Regions from separate parts of the Microbacterium sp. BWR-S6Y genome, predicted to be linked through region 3. Evidence: predicted binding sites of a transcription regulator. Region 3 holds the regulator's gene; each other region holds the start of a gene.
What was found. The regulator HrcA, encoded in region 3, represses chaperone genes, less so after heat shock. The targets are predictions, from matches to a motif close to TTNGCACTCGNNNNNNNCGAGTGCNAA.
Positions count from the first base shown of each region.

Region 1 (7,676 bases), on a different contig from region 3:
TGCCCGGTGTCCCGCGGACGGGTGCCGTCGTGCGGAGTCGGGGCTCTTCGGGGTGATGGGGGATGCCGTTCGTCGGCGTGTCGGGGGCGGACTCCGCGGGACGGCGGCGGGGGCCGGGGGTCCGAGGGCCGGACTCCGCGGGACGGCGGCGGCCGGTGTGCAGGAAGCCCGGCCGGCCGCTTCGCGCACCTCCATCCTGAGAGGGAGGCGGGAGACGCCGCGCGCTCGTAGCGTGGGAGGACCCCGCCGGAAGGACCCCCGTGACTCTCGCCCGTCGCCTCATCTGCCTCGTCTCGCTCGTCGCCGTCGCCGCCCTCACCGCGTGCGCGAGCGCGAGACCCGCTCCGAGCGGGAGTCCCGCGGCATCCGTCGACATCCCCGCCACCCCGGTGGGGGAGCGCATGACGTGGATCATCGACGTGTTCGAGGCCGAGGACGACACCACCCCCGGCGCGTGGGCACGCGTGCTGGACGAGAACTTCCAGAAGCAGGTGCCGGCCGAGCAGGTCGCCGAGATGGTGAACCGGCAGATCCGTCCGGCGGCGCCCTTCACCGTGACCGCCTACACCGGGACCGAGACGCAGGCCCGTGCCACGCTCGCCGGTGCCCTCGGCGACCCGTTCGACCTCACGCTCGCGATCGACTCCTCCGGGCGCGTCACTACGATGCTGCTGGGTCCGGTCGCCCCCGCGTGGGAACCCTCGACCTCGCTCGACGAGGTGGAGCGGCGGCTGCGCGAGCTGCCCGGCCAGGTGAGCGCGCTCGTGCAGCGCGGTGACGAGACGGTCGTGTCGATCGACGCCGAGCGCTCCGCGCCCCTGGCATCGGTGTTCAAGCTGTACGTGCTCCTGGCGGTGGCGGATGCCGTGGCATCCGGCGATCTGTCGTGGGACGACACGCTCGTGCTCGAAGACGCCGACCGCAGCCTCCCCTCGGGGGAGCTGCAGGACGCTCCCACCGGCACCGAGGTGTCGGTGCGCGAGGCGGCCTCGGCGATGATCCGCATCAGCGACAACACCGCGACCGACCTGCTGATCGCCCGGCTCGGACGCGAGCGCGTCGAGGCGGCGGTGGCGCGCAGCGGTCACTCCGATCCCGCCGCGCTGCGGCCCTTCGTCTCGACCAAGGAGCTGTTCACCCTCGGCTGGGGCGACCCCGCCGTGCGCGCCGAGTGGGAGGCGGCCGACGAGGCGGGCAAGCGCGCGCTCCTCGACCGCATCGACGCGGCCCCGCTCGCCGTCGAGGGCGAGAGGGTCGTCACCCCCGAGTGGCAGGACGGGTTCGACTGGTTCGCCTCGGCCGCCGACGTCGCCGCCGTGCATCGCGCACTGCAGCAGACCCAGGATGCCGAGGTGCTCGGCATCCTGAGCGAGAACCCGGGGCAGGGACTCGACGTCGGAGCGTGGCCGTACGTGGCGTTCAAGGGTGGATCGAGCCGCGGCGTGCTCACCGGCAGCTGGTTTGTGCGCGATGAGACGGGGGAGGCGACGGTGGTGCTGATGATGGCCGACACCGACGCTGTGGCGGTGTCGGAGGCGATGTCCGACTTCTTCCACCTCGCCGAGGACGCGCTGCGTCTGGCGCACTGAAGGTACGGACTCGACCTCCGGCGGGGAGGGAGGTTCCCGAGCCCGTCGAGGGGACCGGGCGCGGGAGGCGCCGGCGGCGGAACCTCCCGCGCGGACCCGTCAGGCGTCGTCGGGGTCGGGCAGTCGCTGGGCGATCTTGCTGGATGCCGCCGAGTCACGGCCGACGCCCGGTTGGAACGCCGCGATCGGGTCGTCGGCGCCGACGTGCGCCTCGCCACCGTCGGCGTCGCGCGGGGGAGAGGCGGGGGTGCTCTCGGTCGCGTGGCGATCGGCGCCCTGCGTGTCCTCGGTGTGGCGCGAGGTCGACCCGCTCCCGCTCGAGTCCCGCTCGGTGAGGCCGTCGGCGGCGCGGGTGCCGACGCCGGGCAGATCGTTCTGGCTCGAGATGTTCTGCAGCCGTGCTTCGTCGTCGGGATCGATCCGCGCCGTTCCGACGGCGCCGGAGTCGGCGCCCGCGGCGCCGGCGGGGATGTCGGCGGCGAGACCGTCGGACTCGGGGACGAGGTTCTCTTCGTCGGCTCCGGGGAGCCGCTCGGCGGGGGTGTCCATGCTGATCCTTCCGTGGGTGTGACGCCACGCTAGGTCGCCGCGCGGCGGGCGGGGGCGGGGTTGCGCGACGCCGGTCTGCGGCATCCGGTCCCGTTCGGCCCCGGTGTCGGAGGGGCTGGATAGGCTCGACGGAGCTTCGAAAGGAAACCGCAATGCAGCAGCGTCCCCTCTCCCGTACCGGCCGCGAGGTCTCGGCCATCGGCCTCGGCACCTGGCAGCTCGGCGCCGACTGGGGCGATGTCAGCGAAGACGACGCGCGCGCCGTCCTGGCGGCCTCCGCCGACGCCGGAGTCACCCTCTTCGACACCGCCGACGTCTACGGCGACGGCCGGTCCGAGCAGATCATCGGGGCGTTCCTGAAGAGCCGGGATGCCGACGACATCACCGTCGCGACCAAGATGGGCCGTCGTGAAGATCAGGTGCCCGAGAACTACGTGATGGAGAACTTCCGCGTCTGGCTCGACCGGTCGCGGCGCCTGCTCGACACCGAGACGCTCGACCTCGTGCAGCTGCACTGCCCGCCGTCGGCCGTCATCGACGACGACGCCACGTGGGACGCTCTCGATCAGCTGGTGTCCGAGGGGGTCATCGCGGCCTACGGCGCCTCGGTCGAGACGATGGATCAGGCTCTCTCGGCGCTGCGGCGACCGAACCTGACCAACCTGCAGATCATCTTCAACCCCTTCCGGCTCAAGCCCCTCGACGAGGTGCTGCCGCTCGCGGCCGAGAAGAACGTCGCCGTGTTCGCGCGCGTGCCGCTGGCGAGCGGACTGCTCTCGGGCACGTACTCCCGCTCGACGACGTTCGCCGAGAACGACCACCGCTCCTACAACCGCAACGGCGAGGCGTTCGACAAGGGCGAGACGTTCTCGGGCGTCCCGTTCGACGAGGGCGTTGCGGCCGCCGACGAGCTGAAGGCTTCTCTCCCCGAGGGGGTCGGCCTGCCCGCGGCGACCCTGGCGTGGATCGCCTCGCGCGAGGGGATCACCTCGGTGATCCCGGGGGCCCGGTCGACGGCGCAGGCGCAGGCCAATGCGGCAGCGGCCGATCTTCTCGAGGGAGGGTTCGACCTCGACGCGTTCGACGCCCTCGTGCACGACGTGTACGACCGGCGCCTGCGCGCGGAGATCCACCCGCAGTGGTGACAGCCGTTGCGGAGCGGATGCCGCGGCATCCGGCGTCCTGACACGACGAAGCCGGGCCCCTCGCGGGACCCGGCTTCGTCGTAGGGGAGCGGTCGTCAGCTGACGTCGCCGCGCCAGGCGCCGGATTCGGCGCCGCGGGACTCGATGTACTCCTTGAAGTTGGCGAGGTCCTTCTTCACCGAGTGGTCGTCGGCGCCGAAGACCGCACCGAGCTTCTCGAGGGCGCCGGCGGGCTCCCAGTCGATCTGCACGGTGACGCGCGTCTCGGCGTCCGACAGGCGGTGGAAGGTCACGACGCCGGCGTGGTTCTCGTCGCCGCCGACGCTGTTCCACGCGACGCGCTCGTCGGGGTGCTGCTCGGTGATCTCGGCGTCGAACTCGCGCTCGGCGCCGGCGATCTTCACCTTCCAGTGGGTGAGCGTGTCGGTCTTCTGCGTGATCGACTCCACGTAGCTCATGAAGTGCGGGAACTCCTCGAACTGGGTCCACTGGTTGTACGCGACGCGGACGGGAACGTCGACGTCGATGGTTTCGATGACCTGGGCCATGATGCGTGTCCTCTTTCGTGTGGTTTCCGGGGCTGCTGCCAGTCTTCGCGCGGTCTCGACGGCGGGCCCCCGGGGTTGAGGGATCGTCCCCGGTGCCGTATAGGCCCCGGCCCCGGCGCCGCCCCGGCCCCGGGTCGAGAAACGCCGTCCGTGCGCAAGAAACGCGGCGGCGGAGCGTTTCCGCGCACGAACGGCGTTCCTCGCGGGCGGAGGGCTGCTCCGGCACGCGGCGGGAGCGCGCGATGACGCCTGTCAAGGGCCCGGGCGGGCCGGGCCGGGCCGCGTTGGATGGAACGACCGCCGATCCCGGCGGCCACCCGCGTCCGACGGAAGGACCCCCATGAGCGACGCCTCGATCGACCCGACCCCCGACGCGACGACCCCGGTGGGCGAGGAGGGGATCGCGGGCGTGCAGCCGCTGCGCGACGGCGACACCTCCATCGAGCCGGATCCCGCCCTCGACCCCGCCCAGGCTGAGTGGGACGCGACCACGGCGCTCGACGAGGGGGCCGACCCCGACGACATCAATCCCGCCACCGCGACCGGGGCCGACCCGGCCGAGATCCCGGCCGACGACAGCGACATCCCCCTCGAAGACATCCACCCGGAGTCGACGGGCACCGACTCGCAGGGTGAGGACCCCGGCGTCGTCGAGCTGGGGGAGGAGGGGCAGGGCGACCTGGCCCCCGAAGACCTCTGATCACGGCACGATGCCCCGGTCGCGTGTGGCGATCGGGGCATCGCTGTTCCCGGGCAGGCGTCGCGGCAACGCGCGCGGGCGGTGGCGCGCCCGCCGATCCACCGCAGCGGGGGCGCGGGAACACCCGGCGTCTACCCGCCCCCGGGAGCACTCACTGCTCGATCGGTTGCGGCTCGCTCTCGTGCGCCTCGATCACCCCGTCGCTGTGGTCGCTCTCGGTCGAGACGGAGATGCGGCGCGGCTTCGCCTTCTCACTGACCGGGATGGTGACAGACAGCACCCCGTTGCGGTAGGCGGCGCTGATGCGCTCGGTGTCGATGCCCTGACCGAGGTTGAGCTGACGGACGAAGGATGCCGTCTCGCGTTCGCGTGTGATCCACTTGACGCCCTCGCCGGAACCGAGGGTGCGCTCGGCGCGGATCGTCAGCAGCTGTCCGTCGACGTCGATGTCGACAGAGCCGGGGTCGACGCCGGGCAGGTCGGCCGCGAGCACGTAGTGGTCGCCGTCGCGGTACAGGTCCATCGGCATCCGGCGCGGACCACCGCCGCGGCGGGCGTCGAGGAGCGTCGACGCGAGGCGGTCGAGGTCGCGGAAGGGGTCGTAGGTGGCCATGGTCGTTCTCCTTTTCGATCGGTCCGGATGGGGCATCCGGGTCGTGAAGTTGAGTCCTCTTCGCTCAACTTGGCAGCAGATTAGCACTCTCACCCTGAGAGTGCCAAGACTTCTCGGCTTCCTTCGTCGAGTGGTCGATCCCGTCCTTCCGCTCGCACGGGAACACGGGCCGTCCGACGGCCGCGGTGCGGAATCCGGGCGCCGTGCCCCGCGAGAGGCAGGGCGCGATAGCGTCATCGGGTGACGGATGCCGCGGCGAAGCCGCCCCTCGTGAGGGCGCTGTGGGGAGCCACGCATCCGGGGCCGACGCTCGTCGTGACGGTTCTGTCGCTCGCCCTCGGGATCGCCGCCGGTGTCGACGCCGGCCGGCTCGCGCTGCTGGTCGTGGCCGTGTTCTGCGGGCAGGTGTCCGTCGGCCTCTCGAACGACGCGATCGACGGCGCCCGCGATGCGGCCGTCGGCCGCACCGACAAGCCCATCGCCGGGGGAGCGGTCGCCCCGGAGCGCGCGCTCGCCGTGGCCGTGGCATCCGTCGTCGCGGCGCTGGCCCTCTCGGCGCCGCTCGGGGCGGGACTGCTCGCGGCCCACGCCCTCGCGCTCGCCTCGGCCTGGGCCTACAACGCCGGACTGAAGTCGACGCCGTTCTCGATCGCGCCGTTCGTGCTGAGCTTCGGGCTGTTCCCCTCGTTCGCGACGCTCGCGCTGCCCGCCCCGGGCCTCGCCGCCCCGTGGGCGTCGCTCGCCGGCGCCGCGCTGGGCGCCGCCGTGCACCTCACCAACGTCGTGCGCGACCTCGACGACGACCGGCGGACCGGCGTGCGCGGACTCCCGCACCGGCTCGGCGCGCGCTCCTCGGTCGTGCTCGCCGCGGTCGGGATCGTCGTCGGCGCGATCGCGGTGCTGACGGGGACGGATGCCACGGTGGTGGGCATCGTGTTCTTCGCGGCGGTGCTCGTGGTCGCGGCCGCCGCGGTGACGACGGCGTTCGTCCGCGCGCCGGGGCGCTCGGTGTTCCAGCTGACGATGCTGGCGGCGCTGCTGCTCGCCGCGCAGCTGGTCGTCGCCTGAGAGCGCGGCGTCCGCACGTCACCCGAACCCGATCCCGTCTGCGCTGCGGCGGCCCCTCCTCAGCCCCGTGCCGCGCGGTCGAATCGCATCGCGTACGCGCGCGTGAACACCGCGCCCCCGGGTCCGCGCAGGGCCGTGCGCAACGCCGTCGTGCGCACGGCGTGGGCGGCCGGGACGGCGGCGCGACCGAGCAGCGTGTTGAGGAAGGCCAGGCGGGCGGCGTGGCGGGCCGAGGCGAGACGGTCGCGCTCCCACCGGGCGAGCCCCGCGTCGTCGCTGCGCCGCACCCACGGGGCGAGCAGGGGTGCGAGGGTGAGGGCGTCGAGCAGACCGAGGTTCATCCCCTGGCCGCCGATCGGGCTGACCTCGTGCGCGGCGTCGCCGACCACGACGATCCGGCCCCGCCGCAGCGCGGGGGCGACGGCCCGCCGCACCCCGAAGGCCGACGCGCCCGCGATGTCGAGGTCGGTGCCGGTGCGGGCCGCGACGGCGTCGCGGAGGAAGGCGTCGGCATCCGCCACCGGCGCCGCCCCCGCCCACGCGACGAGCCGGCGGCGGCCGTCGGGGAGCGGGAACGACTCGACCACGCCGTCGCGCTCGAGGTGCACGCGGGCGATCGGACCCCCGGATGCCGCGACGTCGGCCATCACGTACCGATCGGGGTAGGCGTGAGTCCGCACCGCTCCGGGGCGGTAGACGAGGGAACGACCCGCCCACCCCGTGGCGACGACGACGACGCCCGCCCGGATCTCGCTCCCGTCGTCGAGCCGCGCCCGCACGCCGTCGTTCCCGGGGTGCAGGGAACGCACCGCCGCCCCGCGCCGCACCGGGGGCGCCAGGGCCGACAGCACGGCGATCGTGTCGGACTGGGGCAGGGCGGCGACGTAGGGATGGCGTGCGCGCAGACGGTCGAAGCGGATCTCGGCGAGAACGCGACCGTCGGCGCGCGCCTCACCGCGGGAGATGCGCACGGCGCGCTCGCGGATGCCGTCCGTCGCGCCCGAGCCCTCGAGCAGGGCCAGGGCGGGGGAGTGGATTCCGATCGCCCGCGTCCCCGCGCCGGGATCGACGCGCCGCTCGACGATGTCGACCTCGACGCCCCGCGCCCGCAGATCGGCGGCGAGCGCGAGTCCGACGGGTCCCGCTCCGACGACGAGGACCTCAGGCACGGGCCCGCCCCCTCGCCGTCGCCAGGAGGCGGAACGGGGCCGGCGTCTGCACCCGCCAGGGCGCGCCGAGGGCGGCCGACAGCTCGGCGGCGCGATAGCTGCGTCGGATCGAGCGCAGTCCGTCGACGCGCAGGAACGTCCCGGCCGAGAGCGGGGTGATCCCCACGGCGTAGAGCCCGTAGGCGAGGCGACCGCGCGCGATGTCGGCGTGCAGCACGGCGCCGCGCGAGAGAGCCAGCGAGTCGTCGGCGAACGCGCGCAGCGACGCCGCGTCGAGGTGGTGCAGCACGTGGTT
Region 1 covers NZ_JBFECV010000001.1:382,447-390,122, reverse strand. The annotation lists gene AB1K56_RS01785 (serine hydrolase) at 261-1,589, shown strand; gene AB1K56_RS01780 (hypothetical protein) at 1,689-2,138, opposite strand; gene AB1K56_RS01775 (aldo/keto reductase) at 2,291-3,283, shown strand; gene AB1K56_RS01770 (SRPBCC family protein) at 3,379-3,831, opposite strand; gene AB1K56_RS01765 (sugar ABC transporter ATPase) at 4,172-4,531, shown strand; gene AB1K56_RS01760 (Hsp20/alpha crystallin family protein) at 4,683-5,144, opposite strand; gene AB1K56_RS01755 (UbiA family prenyltransferase) at 5,385-6,212, shown strand; gene AB1K56_RS01750 (FAD-dependent oxidoreductase) at 6,272-7,381, opposite strand; gene AB1K56_RS01745 (methyltransferase domain-containing protein) at 7,374-7,676, opposite strand, start outside.
Region 1: AB1K56_RS01760 (Hsp20/alpha crystallin family protein) is a predicted target of HrcA. The motif match lies at 5,225-5,251, and genes of this name have one in related genera.

Region 2 (7,676 bases), on a different contig from region 3:
AGGTCGTGCTCTTCGGCGATCCGACGCTGGGCGTGCCGTCGGCCCGCGACTGGGCGGATGCCGCCGACACGATCGACTACGAGATCGTCACGCGCGTGGGAGCGCGCGTCCCCCGACGAGAGGTGCACGCATGAGCGTCCCCGAGGAGGTGCTCGGTGAACGCGTCGTCGAGTCCCCGTCCGACATGGAGGACCTGGGCCGGCTGATCGGCCGCGCCCTCGAGCCCGGTGACGTCGTCGTGCTGACGGGTCCGCTCGGCGCGGGCAAGACCACCCTCACCCGCGGGATCGGCGAGGGCCTCGGCATCCGGGGGCCCGTGCAGAGTCCCACTTTCGTCATCGCGCGCACGCATCCCTCGCTGTCGGGCGGGACTCCGCTCGTGCACGTGGATGCCTACCGGTTGGGCGCCGCGGTCGAGCTCGACGACCTCGACATCGATGTCGCCCACAGCGCGGTGATCGTCGAGTGGGGTCGCGGGGTCGCGGAGTACCTGGCCGACGCATGGTGGGAGATCGAGATCTCGCGCCAGACCGGCGGTCGAGGCGTCGACAACGCGTGCGGCGAGATCGCCGTGCACACCGTCGAGCTCGACGCCGACGCCCCGCGGACCGTCACGATCTCGCGGCATCCCTGAGCGCAGCCTCGCCGGCGGGGCGCGCGCCGCGCGTCACGCCGCGGGGGTCCGCCGTCCGCGGCGCGGGGGAGCGCTCCGTCTCCGCGAAGCGGGGGTCGGGGTCGCCCGGGAGGCCGCCCACACCTCGCGCAGCGCGCGCAGCGTCTGCACGGGCTGCTCGACGTGGGCGAAATGCCCGCTGTCGGCGAGGACCACGTGGTCGACGTCGCGCAGGATGCGCGACCACTCCCGTGCATCGGCCGCGGCGACGAACACGTCGTGCGCCCCGCGCACCGAGCGCACCGGGCACGCGATCCGGCGCCACACGGCGTCGTCATGCGTGCGCGACAGGTGAGCGGCGGCGAGAAACGCCGCGGGGCGGATCTCGTCGGCGAGAGCGTCGGTGACCGCGGGATCGACCCGTTCCGGATGCCGGAACAGCGGCCGCGCAAGATGGCGCAGGGCTCCCGTCCGTCGGAGCAGCCGCAGGAGGGGGTTCGCGAGAGGACCGAGACCCCGAAGAATCCGCATGGCGACGACCATCCCGGCGAGCCAGGGGAGCCGGATGCCGCCCGCCAGGGGGCGGCGCATCACGGCGCGGGCCCCGGCGCCGCTGGGCGACACCACGCCGACCGCCACGGTCTCGTCGGGGAAGCGCGCGGCGACGTCGAGAGCGATCACCCCGCCGAGGGAGTGGCCCACGAGGCGCCACCGGGGATAGCCCAGGGCACGCGCCACGGCAGCCACGGCGACCGCCAAGTCTGCGGGTGCGGGGACCGGCCCCGGGGACTCGCCCCACCCGGGGAGATCGACGGCGACGACGTCGGAGAGCGGAAGGCCGAGCTCATCGGAGGCGGCGATCATCGGTGCCCACGTCGCCCACGACCCCGCGGCGCCGTGCAGCAGCACGGTGGCGACCGGGCTCCCCGAGGCGCGTCCCGCGCGCACCACCAGGGGGCCGACCCCCGTGGGGACGACCGTGCGACGCAGCCCGAGGGTCGTGGCATCCATGTCTGTTCTTCGGAGCGGAGGGGAGCCCGGATGCCGCGACGCGCGGGCGGAGGGCGCCGGATACGCTGGAACGGTGATCCTCGGCATCGACACGTCGCTCGGCACCGCCGTCGCGGCCATCACCCGTGACGGAGAGGTGCTCGCCGACGAGCAGAGCGCGAACCCGCTGGGTCACGCCGAGGTCATCGGCGATCTGCTGCGCCGCGCGTCGTCCGCAGCGCCCGCCCCGACCCACGTCGCCGTCGGCATGGGCCCCGGGCCCTTCACGGGCCTGCGCGTGGGGATCGCCACCGCGCGGGTGTTCGCCCTCGGAAAGGGGGTGCCGGTGGTTCCGGTCCCCAGCCACGACGGCATCGCGCTGGGGGTGCTGCTCGCGGACGCGCTCACCGGCACCGAGACGGGGCGATTCGCGGTGGTCACCGATGCCCGGCGCCGCGAGTTCGCCTTCAGCGTGTACGACGGCCTTGACGACGACGGACTGCCCGTCCGACTCTCCGACGCCGCGCTCGCCCCGCGCGACGACCTCGACGCGCGTCTCGACGAGGCCGGCGCGCGCCGGTACGACGCCACGAGTGCCTCGGCCGCGATGATCGCTCTCGCCGCCGCCCGCGCCCTCGACGCCAGTCGCACGCTCGCGGACGGCGAGCCGCTCTACCTGCGCAGCCCCGACGTCGTCGCCGCCCACGCCCCGAAGCGGGTCAGCTGATGGTGACGCGTCGCGCCACCGGCGCCGACCTCGACGCCATCATGGACCTCGAGCGCACCTCGTTCCCCACCGACGCCTGGAGCGACGCGATGATGCGCGAGGAGCTCGCCTCGCCGCACGGCTGGTACGTCGTGGTCGAGGAGGCCGGTCGCCTCGTCGGATATGCGGGACTGCGCGCGGTGCGCGGCGCCCGGGACGCCGACATCCAGACCATCACGATCTCCGCGGCGGCGCGCGGTCGCGGGCGCGGGCGGGCCCTGCTGGCCACGCTGCTCACCGAGGCCGTGGACCGCGGGGTGCACGACGTGTTCCTCGAGGTGCGCGCCGACAACCCGGTGGCGCAGGCGCTCTACGCGTCGGAGGGCTTCGTCGAGGTCGGCCGCCGCGCGCGCTACTACCAGCCCGACGACGTCGACGCGATCGTGATGCAGCTCGACCTGCGCGGCTGGGCGGCCCGGCGCGCCGAGACCGCGGCATCCTCCGCCGCCGACCCCACGACCTCGTCGCCCACCGGAAAGGGATGGTGCTGATGGACGCGCCCCTCGTGCTCGGCATCGAGACCAGCTGCGACGAGACCGGGATCGGCATCGTGCGGGGACGCACCTTGCTCAGCAACACGATCGCCTCGAGCATGGACGAGCACGCGCGCTACGGCGGTGTCGTCCCCGAGGTCGCCGCGCGCGCACACCTCGAGGCCCTCCAGCCCTCGATCGACGCCGCGCTCGCCGAGGCGGGCGTCTCCCTCGCCGACCTCGACGCCGTCGCGGTGACCAGCGGCCCGGGGCTCGCCGGCGCGCTCATGGTCGGGGTGGGCGCGGCCAAGGGACTCGCCGTCGCGCTCGACAAGCCCCTCTACGCCGTGAACCACCTGGTCGGACACATCGCCGCCGACATCCTGGATGCCGAGGCGGGCGAGCTCGAGTACCCGACGGTCGCCCTGCTGGTCAGCGGAGGCCACACCTCGCTGCTGCTCGTGCGCGACCTCACCAGCGACGTCGAACTGCTGGGCGAGACGATGGACGACGCGGCGGGCGAGGCGTTCGACAAGGTCGCCCGTCTCCTCACGCTCCCCTATCCCGGCGGTCCCGAGATCGATCGAGCGGCGGCGACCGGCGACCCCACGGCGATCCGCTTCCCGCGGGGACTCTCGCGCGCCTCCGACATGGCATCCCATCGCTACGACTTCTCGTTCTCGGGACTCAAGACGGCGGTGGCGCGCTGGGTCGAGCAGCACGAGGCGACGGGCGAGCCGGTACCGGTCGCCGACGTCGCGGCCTCGTTCCGCGAGGCCGTCGTGGACGTGCTCGTGACGAAGGCCCTCGACGCGTGCGCGCGGTACGGCGTCCCCCGGCTGCTGCTGGGCGGCGGCGTCATCGCGAACAAGCGACTGCGCGACGTCGCCCTCGAGCGCGCCGCCGCCGCCAGGGTCTCGGTGCGCATCCCGCCGCTGCGGCTGTGCACCGACAACGGGGCGATGATCGCCGCGCTCGCGGCCGAGCTCATCGCATCCGGTCGGCGTCCCTCGACCCTCGCGTTCGGGGCCGACTCCACCCTTCCGGTGACCGAGATCCAGGTGGCCGAAGACCCGGATGCCGAGGCCCCGGCGCCATGACCGATCCGACGCCGCCGACGCGACGCGCGCGCAAGGAGACCACCGAGCAGGCTCCACCGGCGGTCGACCCACGGCGCCCGTGGATGGTCCCGGCGGGGGAGACGGCCGCTCCGGCACCGGATGAGAACGACGCCGAGCGACTGCCCACCGCGCAGCTCGAGATGGCGGCGTTCGGCGATCACCTGATCCCGTACGTCCCGCCCGCGCCGAAGCCCCCGCCCTCGCTCGCGCCCTGGGCGCTCGCGCTGGCCGTCGTGGCCCTGCTGGCCTCTCTCGTGACCGGGTGGCTCCTGCCCCTCGGGGTGATCGGGGTGATCGTCGCGACGATGTCGCTGCGGCGCACGCACGACAGTCGCCCCGTGGCCGTCTGGGCCCTGGCGCTCTCGCTGCTCTCGCTCGTGTTCAGCGTCGGGTGGCTGGTCTGGGGCTTCTCGCAGCTCGCCGTGCGCTGACGCCCGCTCGGCACGCGCTCGCCGTGCGGGGCCGTCAGACGCGATCGGCGAGGAGCGCGAGGCGCGCGGACCCGACCCGCGTGAGGAGGAGGGTCGCGGAGTCGTCGCCGCGCAACGCGAGCTTCTTGCGCAGCGTCGCGGGGTCGACGTCGACCCCGCGCTTCTTGATCTCGAGCGTGCCGATCCCACGCGCGCGCAGCGCCTGCCCGAGCTTCTTCGGGTCGGCGGGAAGCTGCTCGCGGATGCGGAACGACTGCACGAAAGGACTCGTCAGCGGCGCGTCCGAGGTGAGGTAGGCGATGCCGGGCGACAGCATCCCCGCCTCCAGGGCGCGGGCGACCTCGCCGATCAGTCGGGCGCGGATGACCGCTCCGTCGGGCTCGTGAACGAAAGCACCGAGCTCCCTCTCGGCCGCGTCCTCGCTGTCGGCGGGGGCCGTCAGCTCCCATGCCTCGTCGCCGCGCACCACCAGCGCGGCACGGCGCACGTGGTCGCGGGCGACTGCGCCCGCCCACAGCACCAGCTCGATCGTCGATCCGTCGGCACTGATCCACTGCGCCTCGACGTCGTCGGGGATCTGCGTCCGGTCGAACCCCGGTCCGAGTTTCACGCCGCCCGGCGTGCGCCGGAGGAGGTCGAACACCCACTCGAGCGAGGGCGACCACTCGCTCGAGGCGACCTGCCGCGTCTCGGAGTGACCCGCCGTGCGGCGCGCGGGGTCGAGCCACACGGCATCCGTCCCCTCCAGGTCGACGTCTTCGGCGCGCGCGTGCGCCACCATCGTGCTCTCCCCGAACGGGGCGAGGTTGTAGGCCGCGATGGCGGCGGTGACCTCGTCGGCGTCGACGGCGTGCACCCGGATGCCGAGACCCGCCATCCCGAGGGCGTCGCCGCCGATGCCGCAGCCGAGGTCGGCCACGCTCGTCATTCCCGCGGCGCGGAAGCGTCCGGCGTGACGCGCGGCGATCGACAGCCGCGTGGCCTGCTCGAGTCCCGCTCGCGTGAAGAGCATGCGGTCGGCGAAAGCGCCGAACTTCGCCGCCGCACGCACGCGGAGCCGAGCCTGGCCGACGACGGCCGACACGAGGTCGGGGGAGTGGCCGGCGGCGCGCAGGCGCGAGACGGCGCGAGCGGCGTCGTCGGTGGAGACGATCGGGCCGAGCTCGTCGAGAAGGCGCAGGCCGTCGGGCTTGAGCAGGGCGGTCAGCTCGCTGGTATCCACCCGATTCAGCCTAGGCGGGCGATTGTGCTGGCACTCGCGTTGCATGAGTGCCAGCGCTTCTCTACACTCGCATTAGCACTCTCCCCGCGTGAGTGCTGACAAGTCTTCTGTAACGAGAAAGAAGAGGTAGACCGTGTCGGTTTCCATCAAGCCGCTCGAGGACCGCATCGTCATCAAGCAGGTCGAGGCTGAGCAGACCACCGCGAGTGGTCTCGTCATCCCCGACACCGCCAAGGAGAAGCCGCAGGAGGGCGAAGTCGTCGCCGTCGGCCCCGGCCGCATCGACGACAACGGCAACCGTGTCCCCCTCGATGTCGCCGTCGGCGACCGCGTGCTCTACAGCAAGTACGGCGGCACCGAGGTCAAGTTCGGCGCCGAGGAGTACCTCGTGCTCTCGGCTCGCGACGTCCTGGCGGTCGTCGTCCGCTGATCGCGCGACTCGATCGAAGGCCCCGGGTGCTCGGCATCCGGGGCCTTCGTCGTTCCTCCCGGATGGCAGGAAGAGGGGGACGCGCGACCGTCCCGGGGTCGATCCCGCGCGTAGGCTGAGTCGGTGACCCCCGCTCCCTCCACTCCGACCGGGGGGACCACTCGCGGTGCCCTGTACGCTCTCGGCGCCTACCTGCTGTGGGGCGTCCTGCCCATCTACTTCCTGCAGCTCGCGCCCACCGGCCCCTTCGAGGTCGTGGCGTGGCGCATCATCCTCGCGTTCGTCTTCTGCCTGCTGCTGCTGACGGCGCTGCGCGCCTGGCGGCCCTTCCTCGCGATCGTGCGGCAGCCGCGCCTCATGCTGTTGACCGCCGTCGCCGGCGTGCTGATCTACGTGAACTGGCAGACCTACCTCTACGGCGCGCTGACCGGGCACGTCATCGAGACGAGCCTGGGGTACTTCATCAACCCGATCGTGACGGTGCTGCTCGGGGTCGTGGTGCTGCGCGAGAGGCTGCGGATCCTCCCGTGGATCGCCGTGGGCGTGGCCGTGGTCGCGGTCGTCGTGATCGTCGTCGGCTACGGCGCCTTCCCGTGGATCGCGCTGACCCTGGCGTTCTCGTTCGGCTTCTACGGTCTCGTGAAGAAGCAGATCGGACCCGCGGTGGATGCCGTGAGCGGACTCACCCTCGAATCGCTCTGGTTGCTGCCTGTCGCCGCCGTCCAGCTGGTGTTCGTGGCGAACATCAGCGGCATCACGCTCGGCACGCAGGGGGTGCTGCACACCGTCCTGCTCCTGCTCGCGGGCGCCGTCACCGCCGTGCCGCTGCTGCTGTTCGCGTCGGGAGCCCGCCGCGTACCGCTCACCGTGATCGGGCTGCTGCAGTTCGTCGCGCCCATCATCCAATTCGTCATCGGCGTGTGGGTGCTCCACGAGCCCATGACGGCGGAGAGGTGGGTCGGCTTCGCCCTCGTGTGGGTCGCCCTGGTGATGCTCAGCGTGGACTCGATCGTGGCCTCGCGCCGCCACCGGCAAACGGTGGATGACGTCGTCGAACCGGTCTGACGGCGCGGATCCTGCGTTTGGCGGCCCGCTGTTGCCGCTGAAAAGTAACGATTGGGTCGCGTAACCGACCGTTAACACATTGCAACAACGTGGCCACAGGGGCGCCGTTAGGTTTGTGACAATCCGCGGGGGTCATCCCCTCGGTTCCTACTCACCAAGGAGCACCCATATGAGTGTCCTCTCCCGTTCGCGTTACGCGAAGATCGTCGGCGGACTCGCCGTGGTCGGCGTCAGCGCGCTCGTCCTGGCCGGTTGTTCCGGCAGCAGCACTCCGTCCGAGACCGGCGACGCTGCCGGTGGCGGCGACTTCCCGATCGACTGCAACGCGGCCGAGCCCGCCTCGTACACACCCGAGTACTCGTCGACCTCGACCGGCCCGGCGACCAACCTCACGTACAACATCGGCACGGCACTTCCCGTGACCGGTAACCTCGCCTTCCTCGGCCCGCCCGAGATCGCCGGTACCGAGTACGCCGCGTCGGAGATCAACGCCGCCAACAAGGGCGTGCAGATCAACCTCATCCAGGGCGACTCGGGCGACACCGACAACAAGGCCTACGAGACC
Region 2 covers NZ_JBFECV010000004.1:314,703-322,378, forward strand. The annotation lists gene alr (alanine racemase) at 1-134, shown strand, start outside; gene tsaE (tRNA (adenosine(37)-N6)-threonylcarbamoyltransferase complex ATPase subunit type 1 TsaE) at 131-634, shown strand; gene AB1K56_RS10970 (alpha/beta hydrolase) at 668-1,624, opposite strand; gene tsaB (tRNA (adenosine(37)-N6)-threonylcarbamoyltransferase complex dimerization subunit type 1 TsaB) at 1,698-2,330, shown strand; gene rimI (ribosomal protein S18-alanine N-acetyltransferase) at 2,330-2,860, shown strand; gene tsaD (tRNA (adenosine(37)-N6)-threonylcarbamoyltransferase complex transferase subunit TsaD) at 2,860-3,942, shown strand; gene AB1K56_RS10990 (hypothetical protein) at 3,939-4,394, shown strand; gene AB1K56_RS10995 (SAM-dependent methyltransferase) at 4,429-5,616, opposite strand; gene groES (co-chaperone GroES) at 5,750-6,046, shown strand; gene rarD (EamA family transporter RarD) at 6,170-7,111, shown strand; gene AB1K56_RS11010 (ABC transporter substrate-binding protein) at 7,281-7,676, shown strand, end outside.
Region 2: groES (co-chaperone GroES) is a predicted target of HrcA. The motif match lies at 5,644-5,670, and genes of this name have one in related genera.

Region 3 (7,676 bases):
TCCCGGTGCTCAACAAGATCGACCTCCCCGCCGCCGACCCCGACAAGTACGCGGCCGAGCTGGCGGGTCTCATCGGCGGCGACCCCGCCGACGTCCTGCGCGTCAGCGGCAAGACCGGTATGGGCGTCGAGGAGCTCCTCGACCTCATCGTCGAGAAGATCCCCGCCCCCGTCGGCGTGGCCGACGCGCCCGCGCGCGCGATGATCTTCGACTCCGTCTACGACGCGTACCGCGGCGTGGTGACCTACGTGCGCATGATCGACGGCGCACTGCAGCCGCGCGAGCGCCTGCAGATGATGTCGACCGGCGCCACGCACGAGGCGCTCGAGATCGGCGTCTCCAGCCCCGAGCCGATCCCCACCCAGGGGCTCGGCGTCGGCGAGGTCGGCTACCTCATCACCGGCGTGAAGGACGTGCGCCAGTCGAAAGTCGGCGACACGATCACCACGCACCGCAAGCCCGCCACCGAGGCCCTCGCGGGGTACACCGACCCGAAGCCGATGGTCTTCTCGGGCATCTATCCGATCGACGGCAGCGACTACGCCGAGCTGCGCGAGGCCCTCGACAAGCTCAAGCTCTCCGACGCCTCCCTGCAGTACGAGCCCGAGACCTCCGTGGCCCTGGGCTTCGGCTTCCGCTGCGGCTTCCTGGGCCTCCTGCACCTCGAGATCATCACCGAGCGCCTCTCGCGCGAGTTCGGCCTCGACCTCATCACCACCGCCCCGTCAGTGACGTACGAGGTCACCACCGACACCGGCGAGACGGTGTCGGTCACCAACCCCAGCGAATACCCCGACGGGCGCGTCGCCTCGGTGTCGGAGCCGATCGTCAAGGTCGGCATCCTGCTTCCGAAGGACTACGTCGGCACCGTCATGGAACTGTGCCAGTCGCGCCGCGGCACCCTGCTGGGCATGGACTACCTCAGCGAAGACCGGGTCGAGCTGCGCTACAACATGCCGCTCGGCGAGATCGTCTTCGACTTCTTCGACCACCTCAAGTCCCGCACGCAGGGATACGCGAGCCTCGACTACGAACCGGCCGGCTCGCAGACCGCCGACCTCGTCAAGGTCGACATCCTGCTGCAGGGCGACAAGGTCGACGCGTTCAGCTCGATCGTGCACCGCGAGAAGGCCTACAGCTACGGCACGATGATGGCCGAGCGTCTGCGCAAGCTCATCCCGCGCCAGCAGTTCGAGGTGCCCATCCAGGCCGCGATCGGCGCCCGCATCATCGCGCGAGAGACGATCCGCGCGATCCGCAAGGACGTGCTCGCCAAGTGCTACGGCGGTGACATCACCCGAAAGCGCAAGCTCCTCGAGAAGCAGAAGGAGGGCAAGAAGCGCATGAAGATGGTCGGTCGCGTCGAGGTCCCCCAAGAGGCGTTCATCGCCGCGCTCTCCGGCGACGTCGAGGCCAAGAAGTAATACGCACGCAACCGAGAGGGGTGAATCATGCGCAGGCAGAACTTCACCGATGACACGGTCGATTACGCCGCGGTCGGCGCCACCCAGGCGCCCGACCTCATGCAGTACCCGCCGGAGCACTCCGTGCCCGCCGAAGACGCGTGGCGCATCGGCAGCGGCGAAGAGCGCTTCGCCGCGGCGGGCGAGCTGCTGCTGTCGTGGGCTCCGCTGCGCTCCGAGGAGCTGAGCATCACCGACGTGCGCCCCGCCTCGAACACCGGCTACGCGGGCGTCGGCTTCGACGCCGAGGGCGCCCCGGTCGCACCGAGCCGTCTCGAGGCCGAGCAGCGCTTCGCGGCCGACGGCACGCCCTTCGTCAGCCCCGGCACCGGCGTGCGCCTGCACGGCAAGGTCGACGGGCACCGCGCCGACGCCGAGCTGCGCGTCATCTCGGTGTTCGAAGAACCCCGCCGCGTGGGCTTCATCCTCGGCACCGTCGGGCACTCCATCGTGAGCGGTGAGGAGCTCTTCTCCCTCGAGTGGCGCGAGAACGACGAGGTCTGGTTCGTCGTGCGCGCCTTCGACCGGCCCACGGCCCCGTCCTACCGCCTCTTCACGAGCCGCGTCCGCCGCCGGCGCAAGGCGCTCTTCGCCCGCTACCTCCGCGCGATCTCGCCGCTGTACTCGTCCTGATGGGCGGGCCCCTCCCGCTCGGCGACCCCGCCCCGGTCGACGGACGACTCCCCGACGACCTCGTCGTCGACCCCGCCGCCGATTTCGGCGTCTACCTGCACGTGCCGTTCTGCCGCGTGCGCTGCGGCTACTGCGACTTCAACACCTACACCGCGAGCGAGTTGCGCGGAGCGCGGCAAGACGACTTCGCCGACACCCTGGCCGCGGAGGTGCGCCTCGCGGGTGGGGTGATGGATGCCGCGGGCGGTCGGCGGGCGGCATCCACCGTGTTCTTCGGGGGAGGAACGCCGACGCTGCTGCCGCCGGGAGACCTCGCCCGGATGCTGCGCGCGGTGCACGACGAGTTCGGAATCGCCGAGGGCGCCGAGGTCACCGTCGAAGCCAACCCCGACACGGTCGATGACACGGTCGCCGAGACGCTCGCCGCGGCCGGGGTGACCCGCCTGTCGATCGGCATGCAGTCGGCCCGGCCGCACGTGCTCGCCGCGCTCGATCGCACGCACGATCCGCTGAACGTCGCGACCGCGGTCACCGCCGCGCGCCGTGCCGGTCTCGATGTCTCGGTCGATCTCATCTACGGCGCGCCGGGGGAGTCGCTCGATGACTGGCGCGCTTCGCTCGAGGCCGCCGTCGCGCTCGAGCCCGATCACGTGTCGGCGTACGCGCTGATCGTCGAGGACGGCACGAAACTCGCGCGCCAGATCCGCTCCGGCGCCGTCGCGATGCCGGACGACGATCTGCAGGCCGACATGTACGAGCTCGCCGACGATCTGCTCGCCGCTGCGGGCTACGACTGGTACGAGGTGTCGAACTTCTCGCGCGGGGCGGACCACCGCTCGCGTCACAACCTCGCGTACTGGCGCGGCACCGACTGGTGGGGCTTCGGTCCGGGAGCGCACAGTCACGTCGCGGGGCTCCGGTGGTGGAACGTCAAGCACCCCGCCGCGTACGCCCAGCGCCTGGCCGCCGCGGAATCCCCGGCCGCCGCGCGGGAGCGCCCCGACGAGACCGCGCGCCGCCTCGAGTCGGTGCTCCTGCGCAGCCGCATCCGCGAGGGGATCGCGGTGTCGGAGGTCGTCGGCGACGGCCGGAAGGCCGTGGCATCCCTCATCGCCGACGGTCTCATCGAGGGGGCGGATGCCATCCGCGGCCGCATCGTGCTGACGCGCCGCGGGCGGCTGCTGGCGGATGCCGTGGTCCGGGCGCTCACGGTCTGACCCTCGCGGCGTCGATGCCCCGTCGGATCCTCGCCGTTGCGGTGCGAGGCGCCGGCCGCAGGTGTCGCTCCTGCGCGCATCCCGCTCCCTCGCGCATCCCGGCATCCGGCTGCGCCGCATCCCTCGATGAACGCCGATCCTGTCGACACTCGGCGCGACGCCGCGTGTCTCGACGGGATCGGCGTTCATCGCGAGGGCGGACGGGCCGCGCGCGGAGCGCTCCGCGAGCCGCTCGACGCAGGGTGGCGGTGATCGTCGTAGAATTGGCACTCAGTCGAGTCGAGTGCCAGACGGGAGGAGAGCGCATGGTGTCGGAACGCGGTCTCCAGGTGCTCCGCGCGATCGTGCAGGACTACGTCGACACGCGCGAGCCCGTCGGCAGCAAGGCGATCGTCGAGCGGCACGCGTTCGGCGTGTCGGCGGCGACCATCCGCAACGACATGGCGCTGCTCGAAGACGAAGACCTCATCGTCGCTCCGCACACATCGTCCGGGCGCGTGCCGACCGACAAGGGCTACCGCGTCTTCGTCGACCACCTCGCCGAACTGCGCCCCCTGTCGACCGCGCAGCGCAGCGCGATCACGTCGTTCCTCGACGAGGCCGGCGACCTCGACGACCTCCTCGCGCGCACCGTGCGGGCCCTCACGCAGTTGACCGGTCAGGTCGCGATCGTGCAGTACCCCTCGTTCGCGCGCGCCAACGTCACGCACGTCGAGCTCGTCGCCCTCGGCGGACCGCGCGTGCTCGTCATCCTCGTCACCGACACCGGTCGCGTGTCGCAGCGCATCGCGCTCGTGCCCGCGGAGCCGGGGGACAGCGACATCGCCCTGCTGCGCTCGCGCGTCGGAGCGGTGCTCGTCGGCCGCAGCGTGGCCGACAGCTCCCAGCGCGTCGCCGACGCCCTCGCCGACGGCCCGCGCCCGGGCGTGATCCTCGACGCGATCGCCGACGCCGTCCTGCGCGTCGTCGGCGAAGAGCTCGAGGAGTTCCGTCAGGACCGACTCGTCATGGCCGGGGCCGCGACCCTCGCCAAGCGCGAACAGGACTTCCGCGGCAGCATCTACCCCCTCCTCGAGGCGATCGAGGAGCAGGTCACCCTGCTGCGTCTCATGAGCGAGATGGTCGCCGACGAGAAGGGGCTGTCCGCGAGCATCGGCCGCGAGAACGAGCCGTTCGGTCTCGTCGAGGCCTCGGTGCTCGCGAGCCGGTACGACGGTTCGACCGGTGGCGCGCGGGTGGGGCTGCTCGGCCCGACGCGCATGGACTACTCCTCCAACCTCGCGGCGGTCCGCGCCGTCGCGCACTACCTGACCCGGATGCTCGAAGACGACGACAGCGCGCGCTGACGGCATCCCCGAAGAGAACGACCCCGCGGGAGCGGGCAGGAAGGCGATTGTGGCTGACCACTACGAGGTCCTGGGCGTCGAACGAGACGCCAGCCCCGAAGACATCAAGAAGGCCTACCGGCGTCTCGCGCGCCAGCTGCACCCCGATGTGAACCCCGGTGAGGACGCGTCCGAGAAGTTCAAGCTCGTGACGCACGCCTACGACGTGCTGAGCGACCCCGAGCAGCGTCGCCGTTACGACATGGGCGGCGACCAGAGCCCGTTCGGCGGCGGGGGAGCGGCCGGTTTCGGCGGCTTCAGCGACATCTTCGAGACGTTCTTCGGCGGAGCCCAGGGCGGCGGCGGACGCGGTCCGCGACCGCGTTCCCGCCGGGAGCGCGGCCAGGACGCCCTCGTGCGCGTCACTCTGCAGCTCGGCGACGTCGTGTTCGGCACGCACCGCGACCTCGAGGTCGACACCGCCGTGCTGTGCGAGACGTGCCAGGGCGCGTGCACCCAGCCGGGGACGAGCGAGGTCACCTGCGACATCTGCCACGGCTCCGGCCACGTGCAGCGCACCGTCCGCAGCCTGCTCGGCAACGTCGTCACCAGCCAGCCCTGCACCGTGTGCCACGGGCACGGCACGACCATCCCCTACCCCTGCGGCACCTGCCAGGGTCAAGGACGCGTCCGCGCGCGCCGCACCGTCTCGGTCGACATCCCCGCCGGCGTCGAGTCGGGGCTGCGCCTGCAGCTGCCCGGTTCGGGCGAGGTCGGACCCGCGGGCGGCCCCAACGGCGACCTCTACCTCGAGATCACTGTCGAGTCCCACGACGCGTTCAGCCGGGAGGGCGACGACCTCGTCGCCACCCTCGAGGTGTCGATGCCGGATGCCATCCTCGGCGCCACGACCACGATCGAGTCCCTCGACGGCAGCGTCGACCTCGAGGTGCGCCCGGGCGTGCAGTCCGGAGACGTGCTCACGATCAAGGGCCGCGGGATCACCCCGCTGCGCGGCAGCCAGCGGGGCGACCTCAAGGTGGGAGTGCACGTGGTCACCCCCACCCGCCTCGACCACAAGGAGCGCGCCCTCATCGAGGAGTTCGCCAAGCGCACCAAGGCACCCAAGCCGCGCCTGGCGGAGCACCAGCAGGGCATGTTCAGCAAGTTCCGCGACCGCTTCCGGCACTGAGCATGGCACTGCACTTCGTCGTCGACGAGGCGGGTTTCGCCCGTCCCGGTGACACGATCGCCCTCACCGGCGCCGAGGCGCATCACGCCGCGGCCGTGCGGCGCGTGCGCGTCGACGAGGCCGTCACGCTCGGCGACGGCCGCGGCGCCTGGCTCTCGGGCGTCGTGACCGCCGTCGCGCCCAAGCAGGTCGACGTGCGGGTCACGGGTCGCGAGCAGGTCGACGCCCCCGTCCCCCGGTTCGTTCTGGTGCAGGCCCTCGCGAAGGGCGATCGCGACGAGCTGGCCGTGCAGGCCGCGACCGAGCTCGGCGTCGACGCGATCGTGCCGTGGCAGGCCTCGCGCAGCGTCTCGCGATGGGATGCCAAGGCCGAGAAGGGTCTCGCGCGCTGGCGCACGATCGTGCGCGAGGCCGCGAAACAGGCGCATCGCGCGTGGATCCCCGACGTGGAGGGCGTGGCGCGCACGGCCGATCTCGTCGCCCGCGCCGGCAGCGCTCTCGTGCTGGTGCTGGAGCCCTCGGCATCCGTCCGTCTCACCGAGGTGGCCGCGGAGGCCTCTGACACACGCGATGTCGTGCTCGTGGTGGGCCCGGAGGGCGGGATCGCTCCCGAAGAGCTGTCCGCCCTCGAGGACGCCGGCGCGCGACTCGTGCGCCTCGGCGACACCGTGCTGCGCACCTCCACCGCGGGAGCCGCGGCGATCTCGGTGCTGTCCGCCGCGCACGGGCGGTGGTGAGCGGCCCGCTTCCTCGGGGTGACCTTCGCCGTTCGCGCGGGAGATGTCGGTCCCGAACGGCGCAACCCGCCCCGAAGTGCTCGTCGACGCACCGGCGGCCCCGCCGACTCGGCCTGCGTGTCGGAGGCCCTCACTAGACTGGATGCCATGAGCGAACCGTCGATCTTCACGCGCATCCTGCAGGGCGAGATCCCCGCCGAGATCGTGGCCGAGACCGAGAACGTCTTCGCGATCCGCGACATCGCCCCGCAGGCGCCGGTGCACCTGCTCGTCATCCCCAAGACGGCGCGGTACCGCGACGTCGTCGCTCTCGCGGCCGGCGACCCCGCTCTCCTCGCCGAGGTGGTCGACCTCGCCCATCGCGTCGCGGCCGAGCACGCCGACGGCGACTTCCGCCTCGTCTTCAACACCGGCGAGGGCGCCGGTCAGACCGTCTTCCATGTGCACGCCCACGTCCTCGCGGGCGGCCTGAACGAAAAGAGCCTGGGTGGCTGATTCCCCCGAAGAGACCGTTTCCGAGCAGATCGCTGTCGACGGCGTCGCCATGGTGCAGCTGCTCGGACCGCAGGACCGCCTCCTGCGCGTCGTCGAGAAGGAGCATCCCGACGTCGACGTGCACGTCCGCGGCAACGAGATCACGCTGACGGGAACGGCCTCGGCCGTGCGCGCCGCGCGTGATCTCGTCGACGAACTGCTCGCCATGACGCGTTCCGGACAGGGCCTCGATCCCTCCGACGTGTCCAGCTCCAACCGCATGCTGCGCAGCGACGGCGGACCCCGTCCGTCCGAGGTGATGGGCGAGGCGATCCTGTCGTCGCGCGGCAAGGTCATCCGCCCCAAGACCGCCGGTCAGAAGGAGTACGTCGACGCGATCGACGAGAACACGATCGTGTTCGGCATCGGCCCCGCCGGAACCGGCAAGACCTACCTCGCCATGGCGAAGGCCGTGCAGGCGCTGCAGCGCAAAGAGGTCAACCGCATCATCCTGACGCGGCCCGCCGTCGAGGCGGGGGAGCGGCTCGGCTTCCTTCCCGGCACGCTCACCGACAAGATCGACCCGTACCTGCGCCCCCTGTACGACGCGCTCAACGAGATGATGGACCCCGACA
Region 3 covers NZ_JBFECV010000003.1:124,876-132,551, forward strand. The annotation lists gene lepA (translation elongation factor 4) at 1-1,424, shown strand, start outside; gene AB1K56_RS07620 (DUF1990 family protein) at 1,452-2,096, shown strand; gene hemW (radical SAM family heme chaperone HemW) at 2,096-3,313, shown strand; gene hrcA (heat-inducible transcriptional repressor HrcA) at 3,619-4,659, shown strand; gene dnaJ (molecular chaperone DnaJ) at 4,709-5,830, shown strand; gene AB1K56_RS07640 (16S rRNA (uracil(1498)-N(3))-methyltransferase) at 5,833-6,567, shown strand; gene AB1K56_RS07645 (HIT domain-containing protein) at 6,715-7,062, shown strand; gene AB1K56_RS07650 (PhoH family protein) at 7,112-7,676, shown strand, end outside.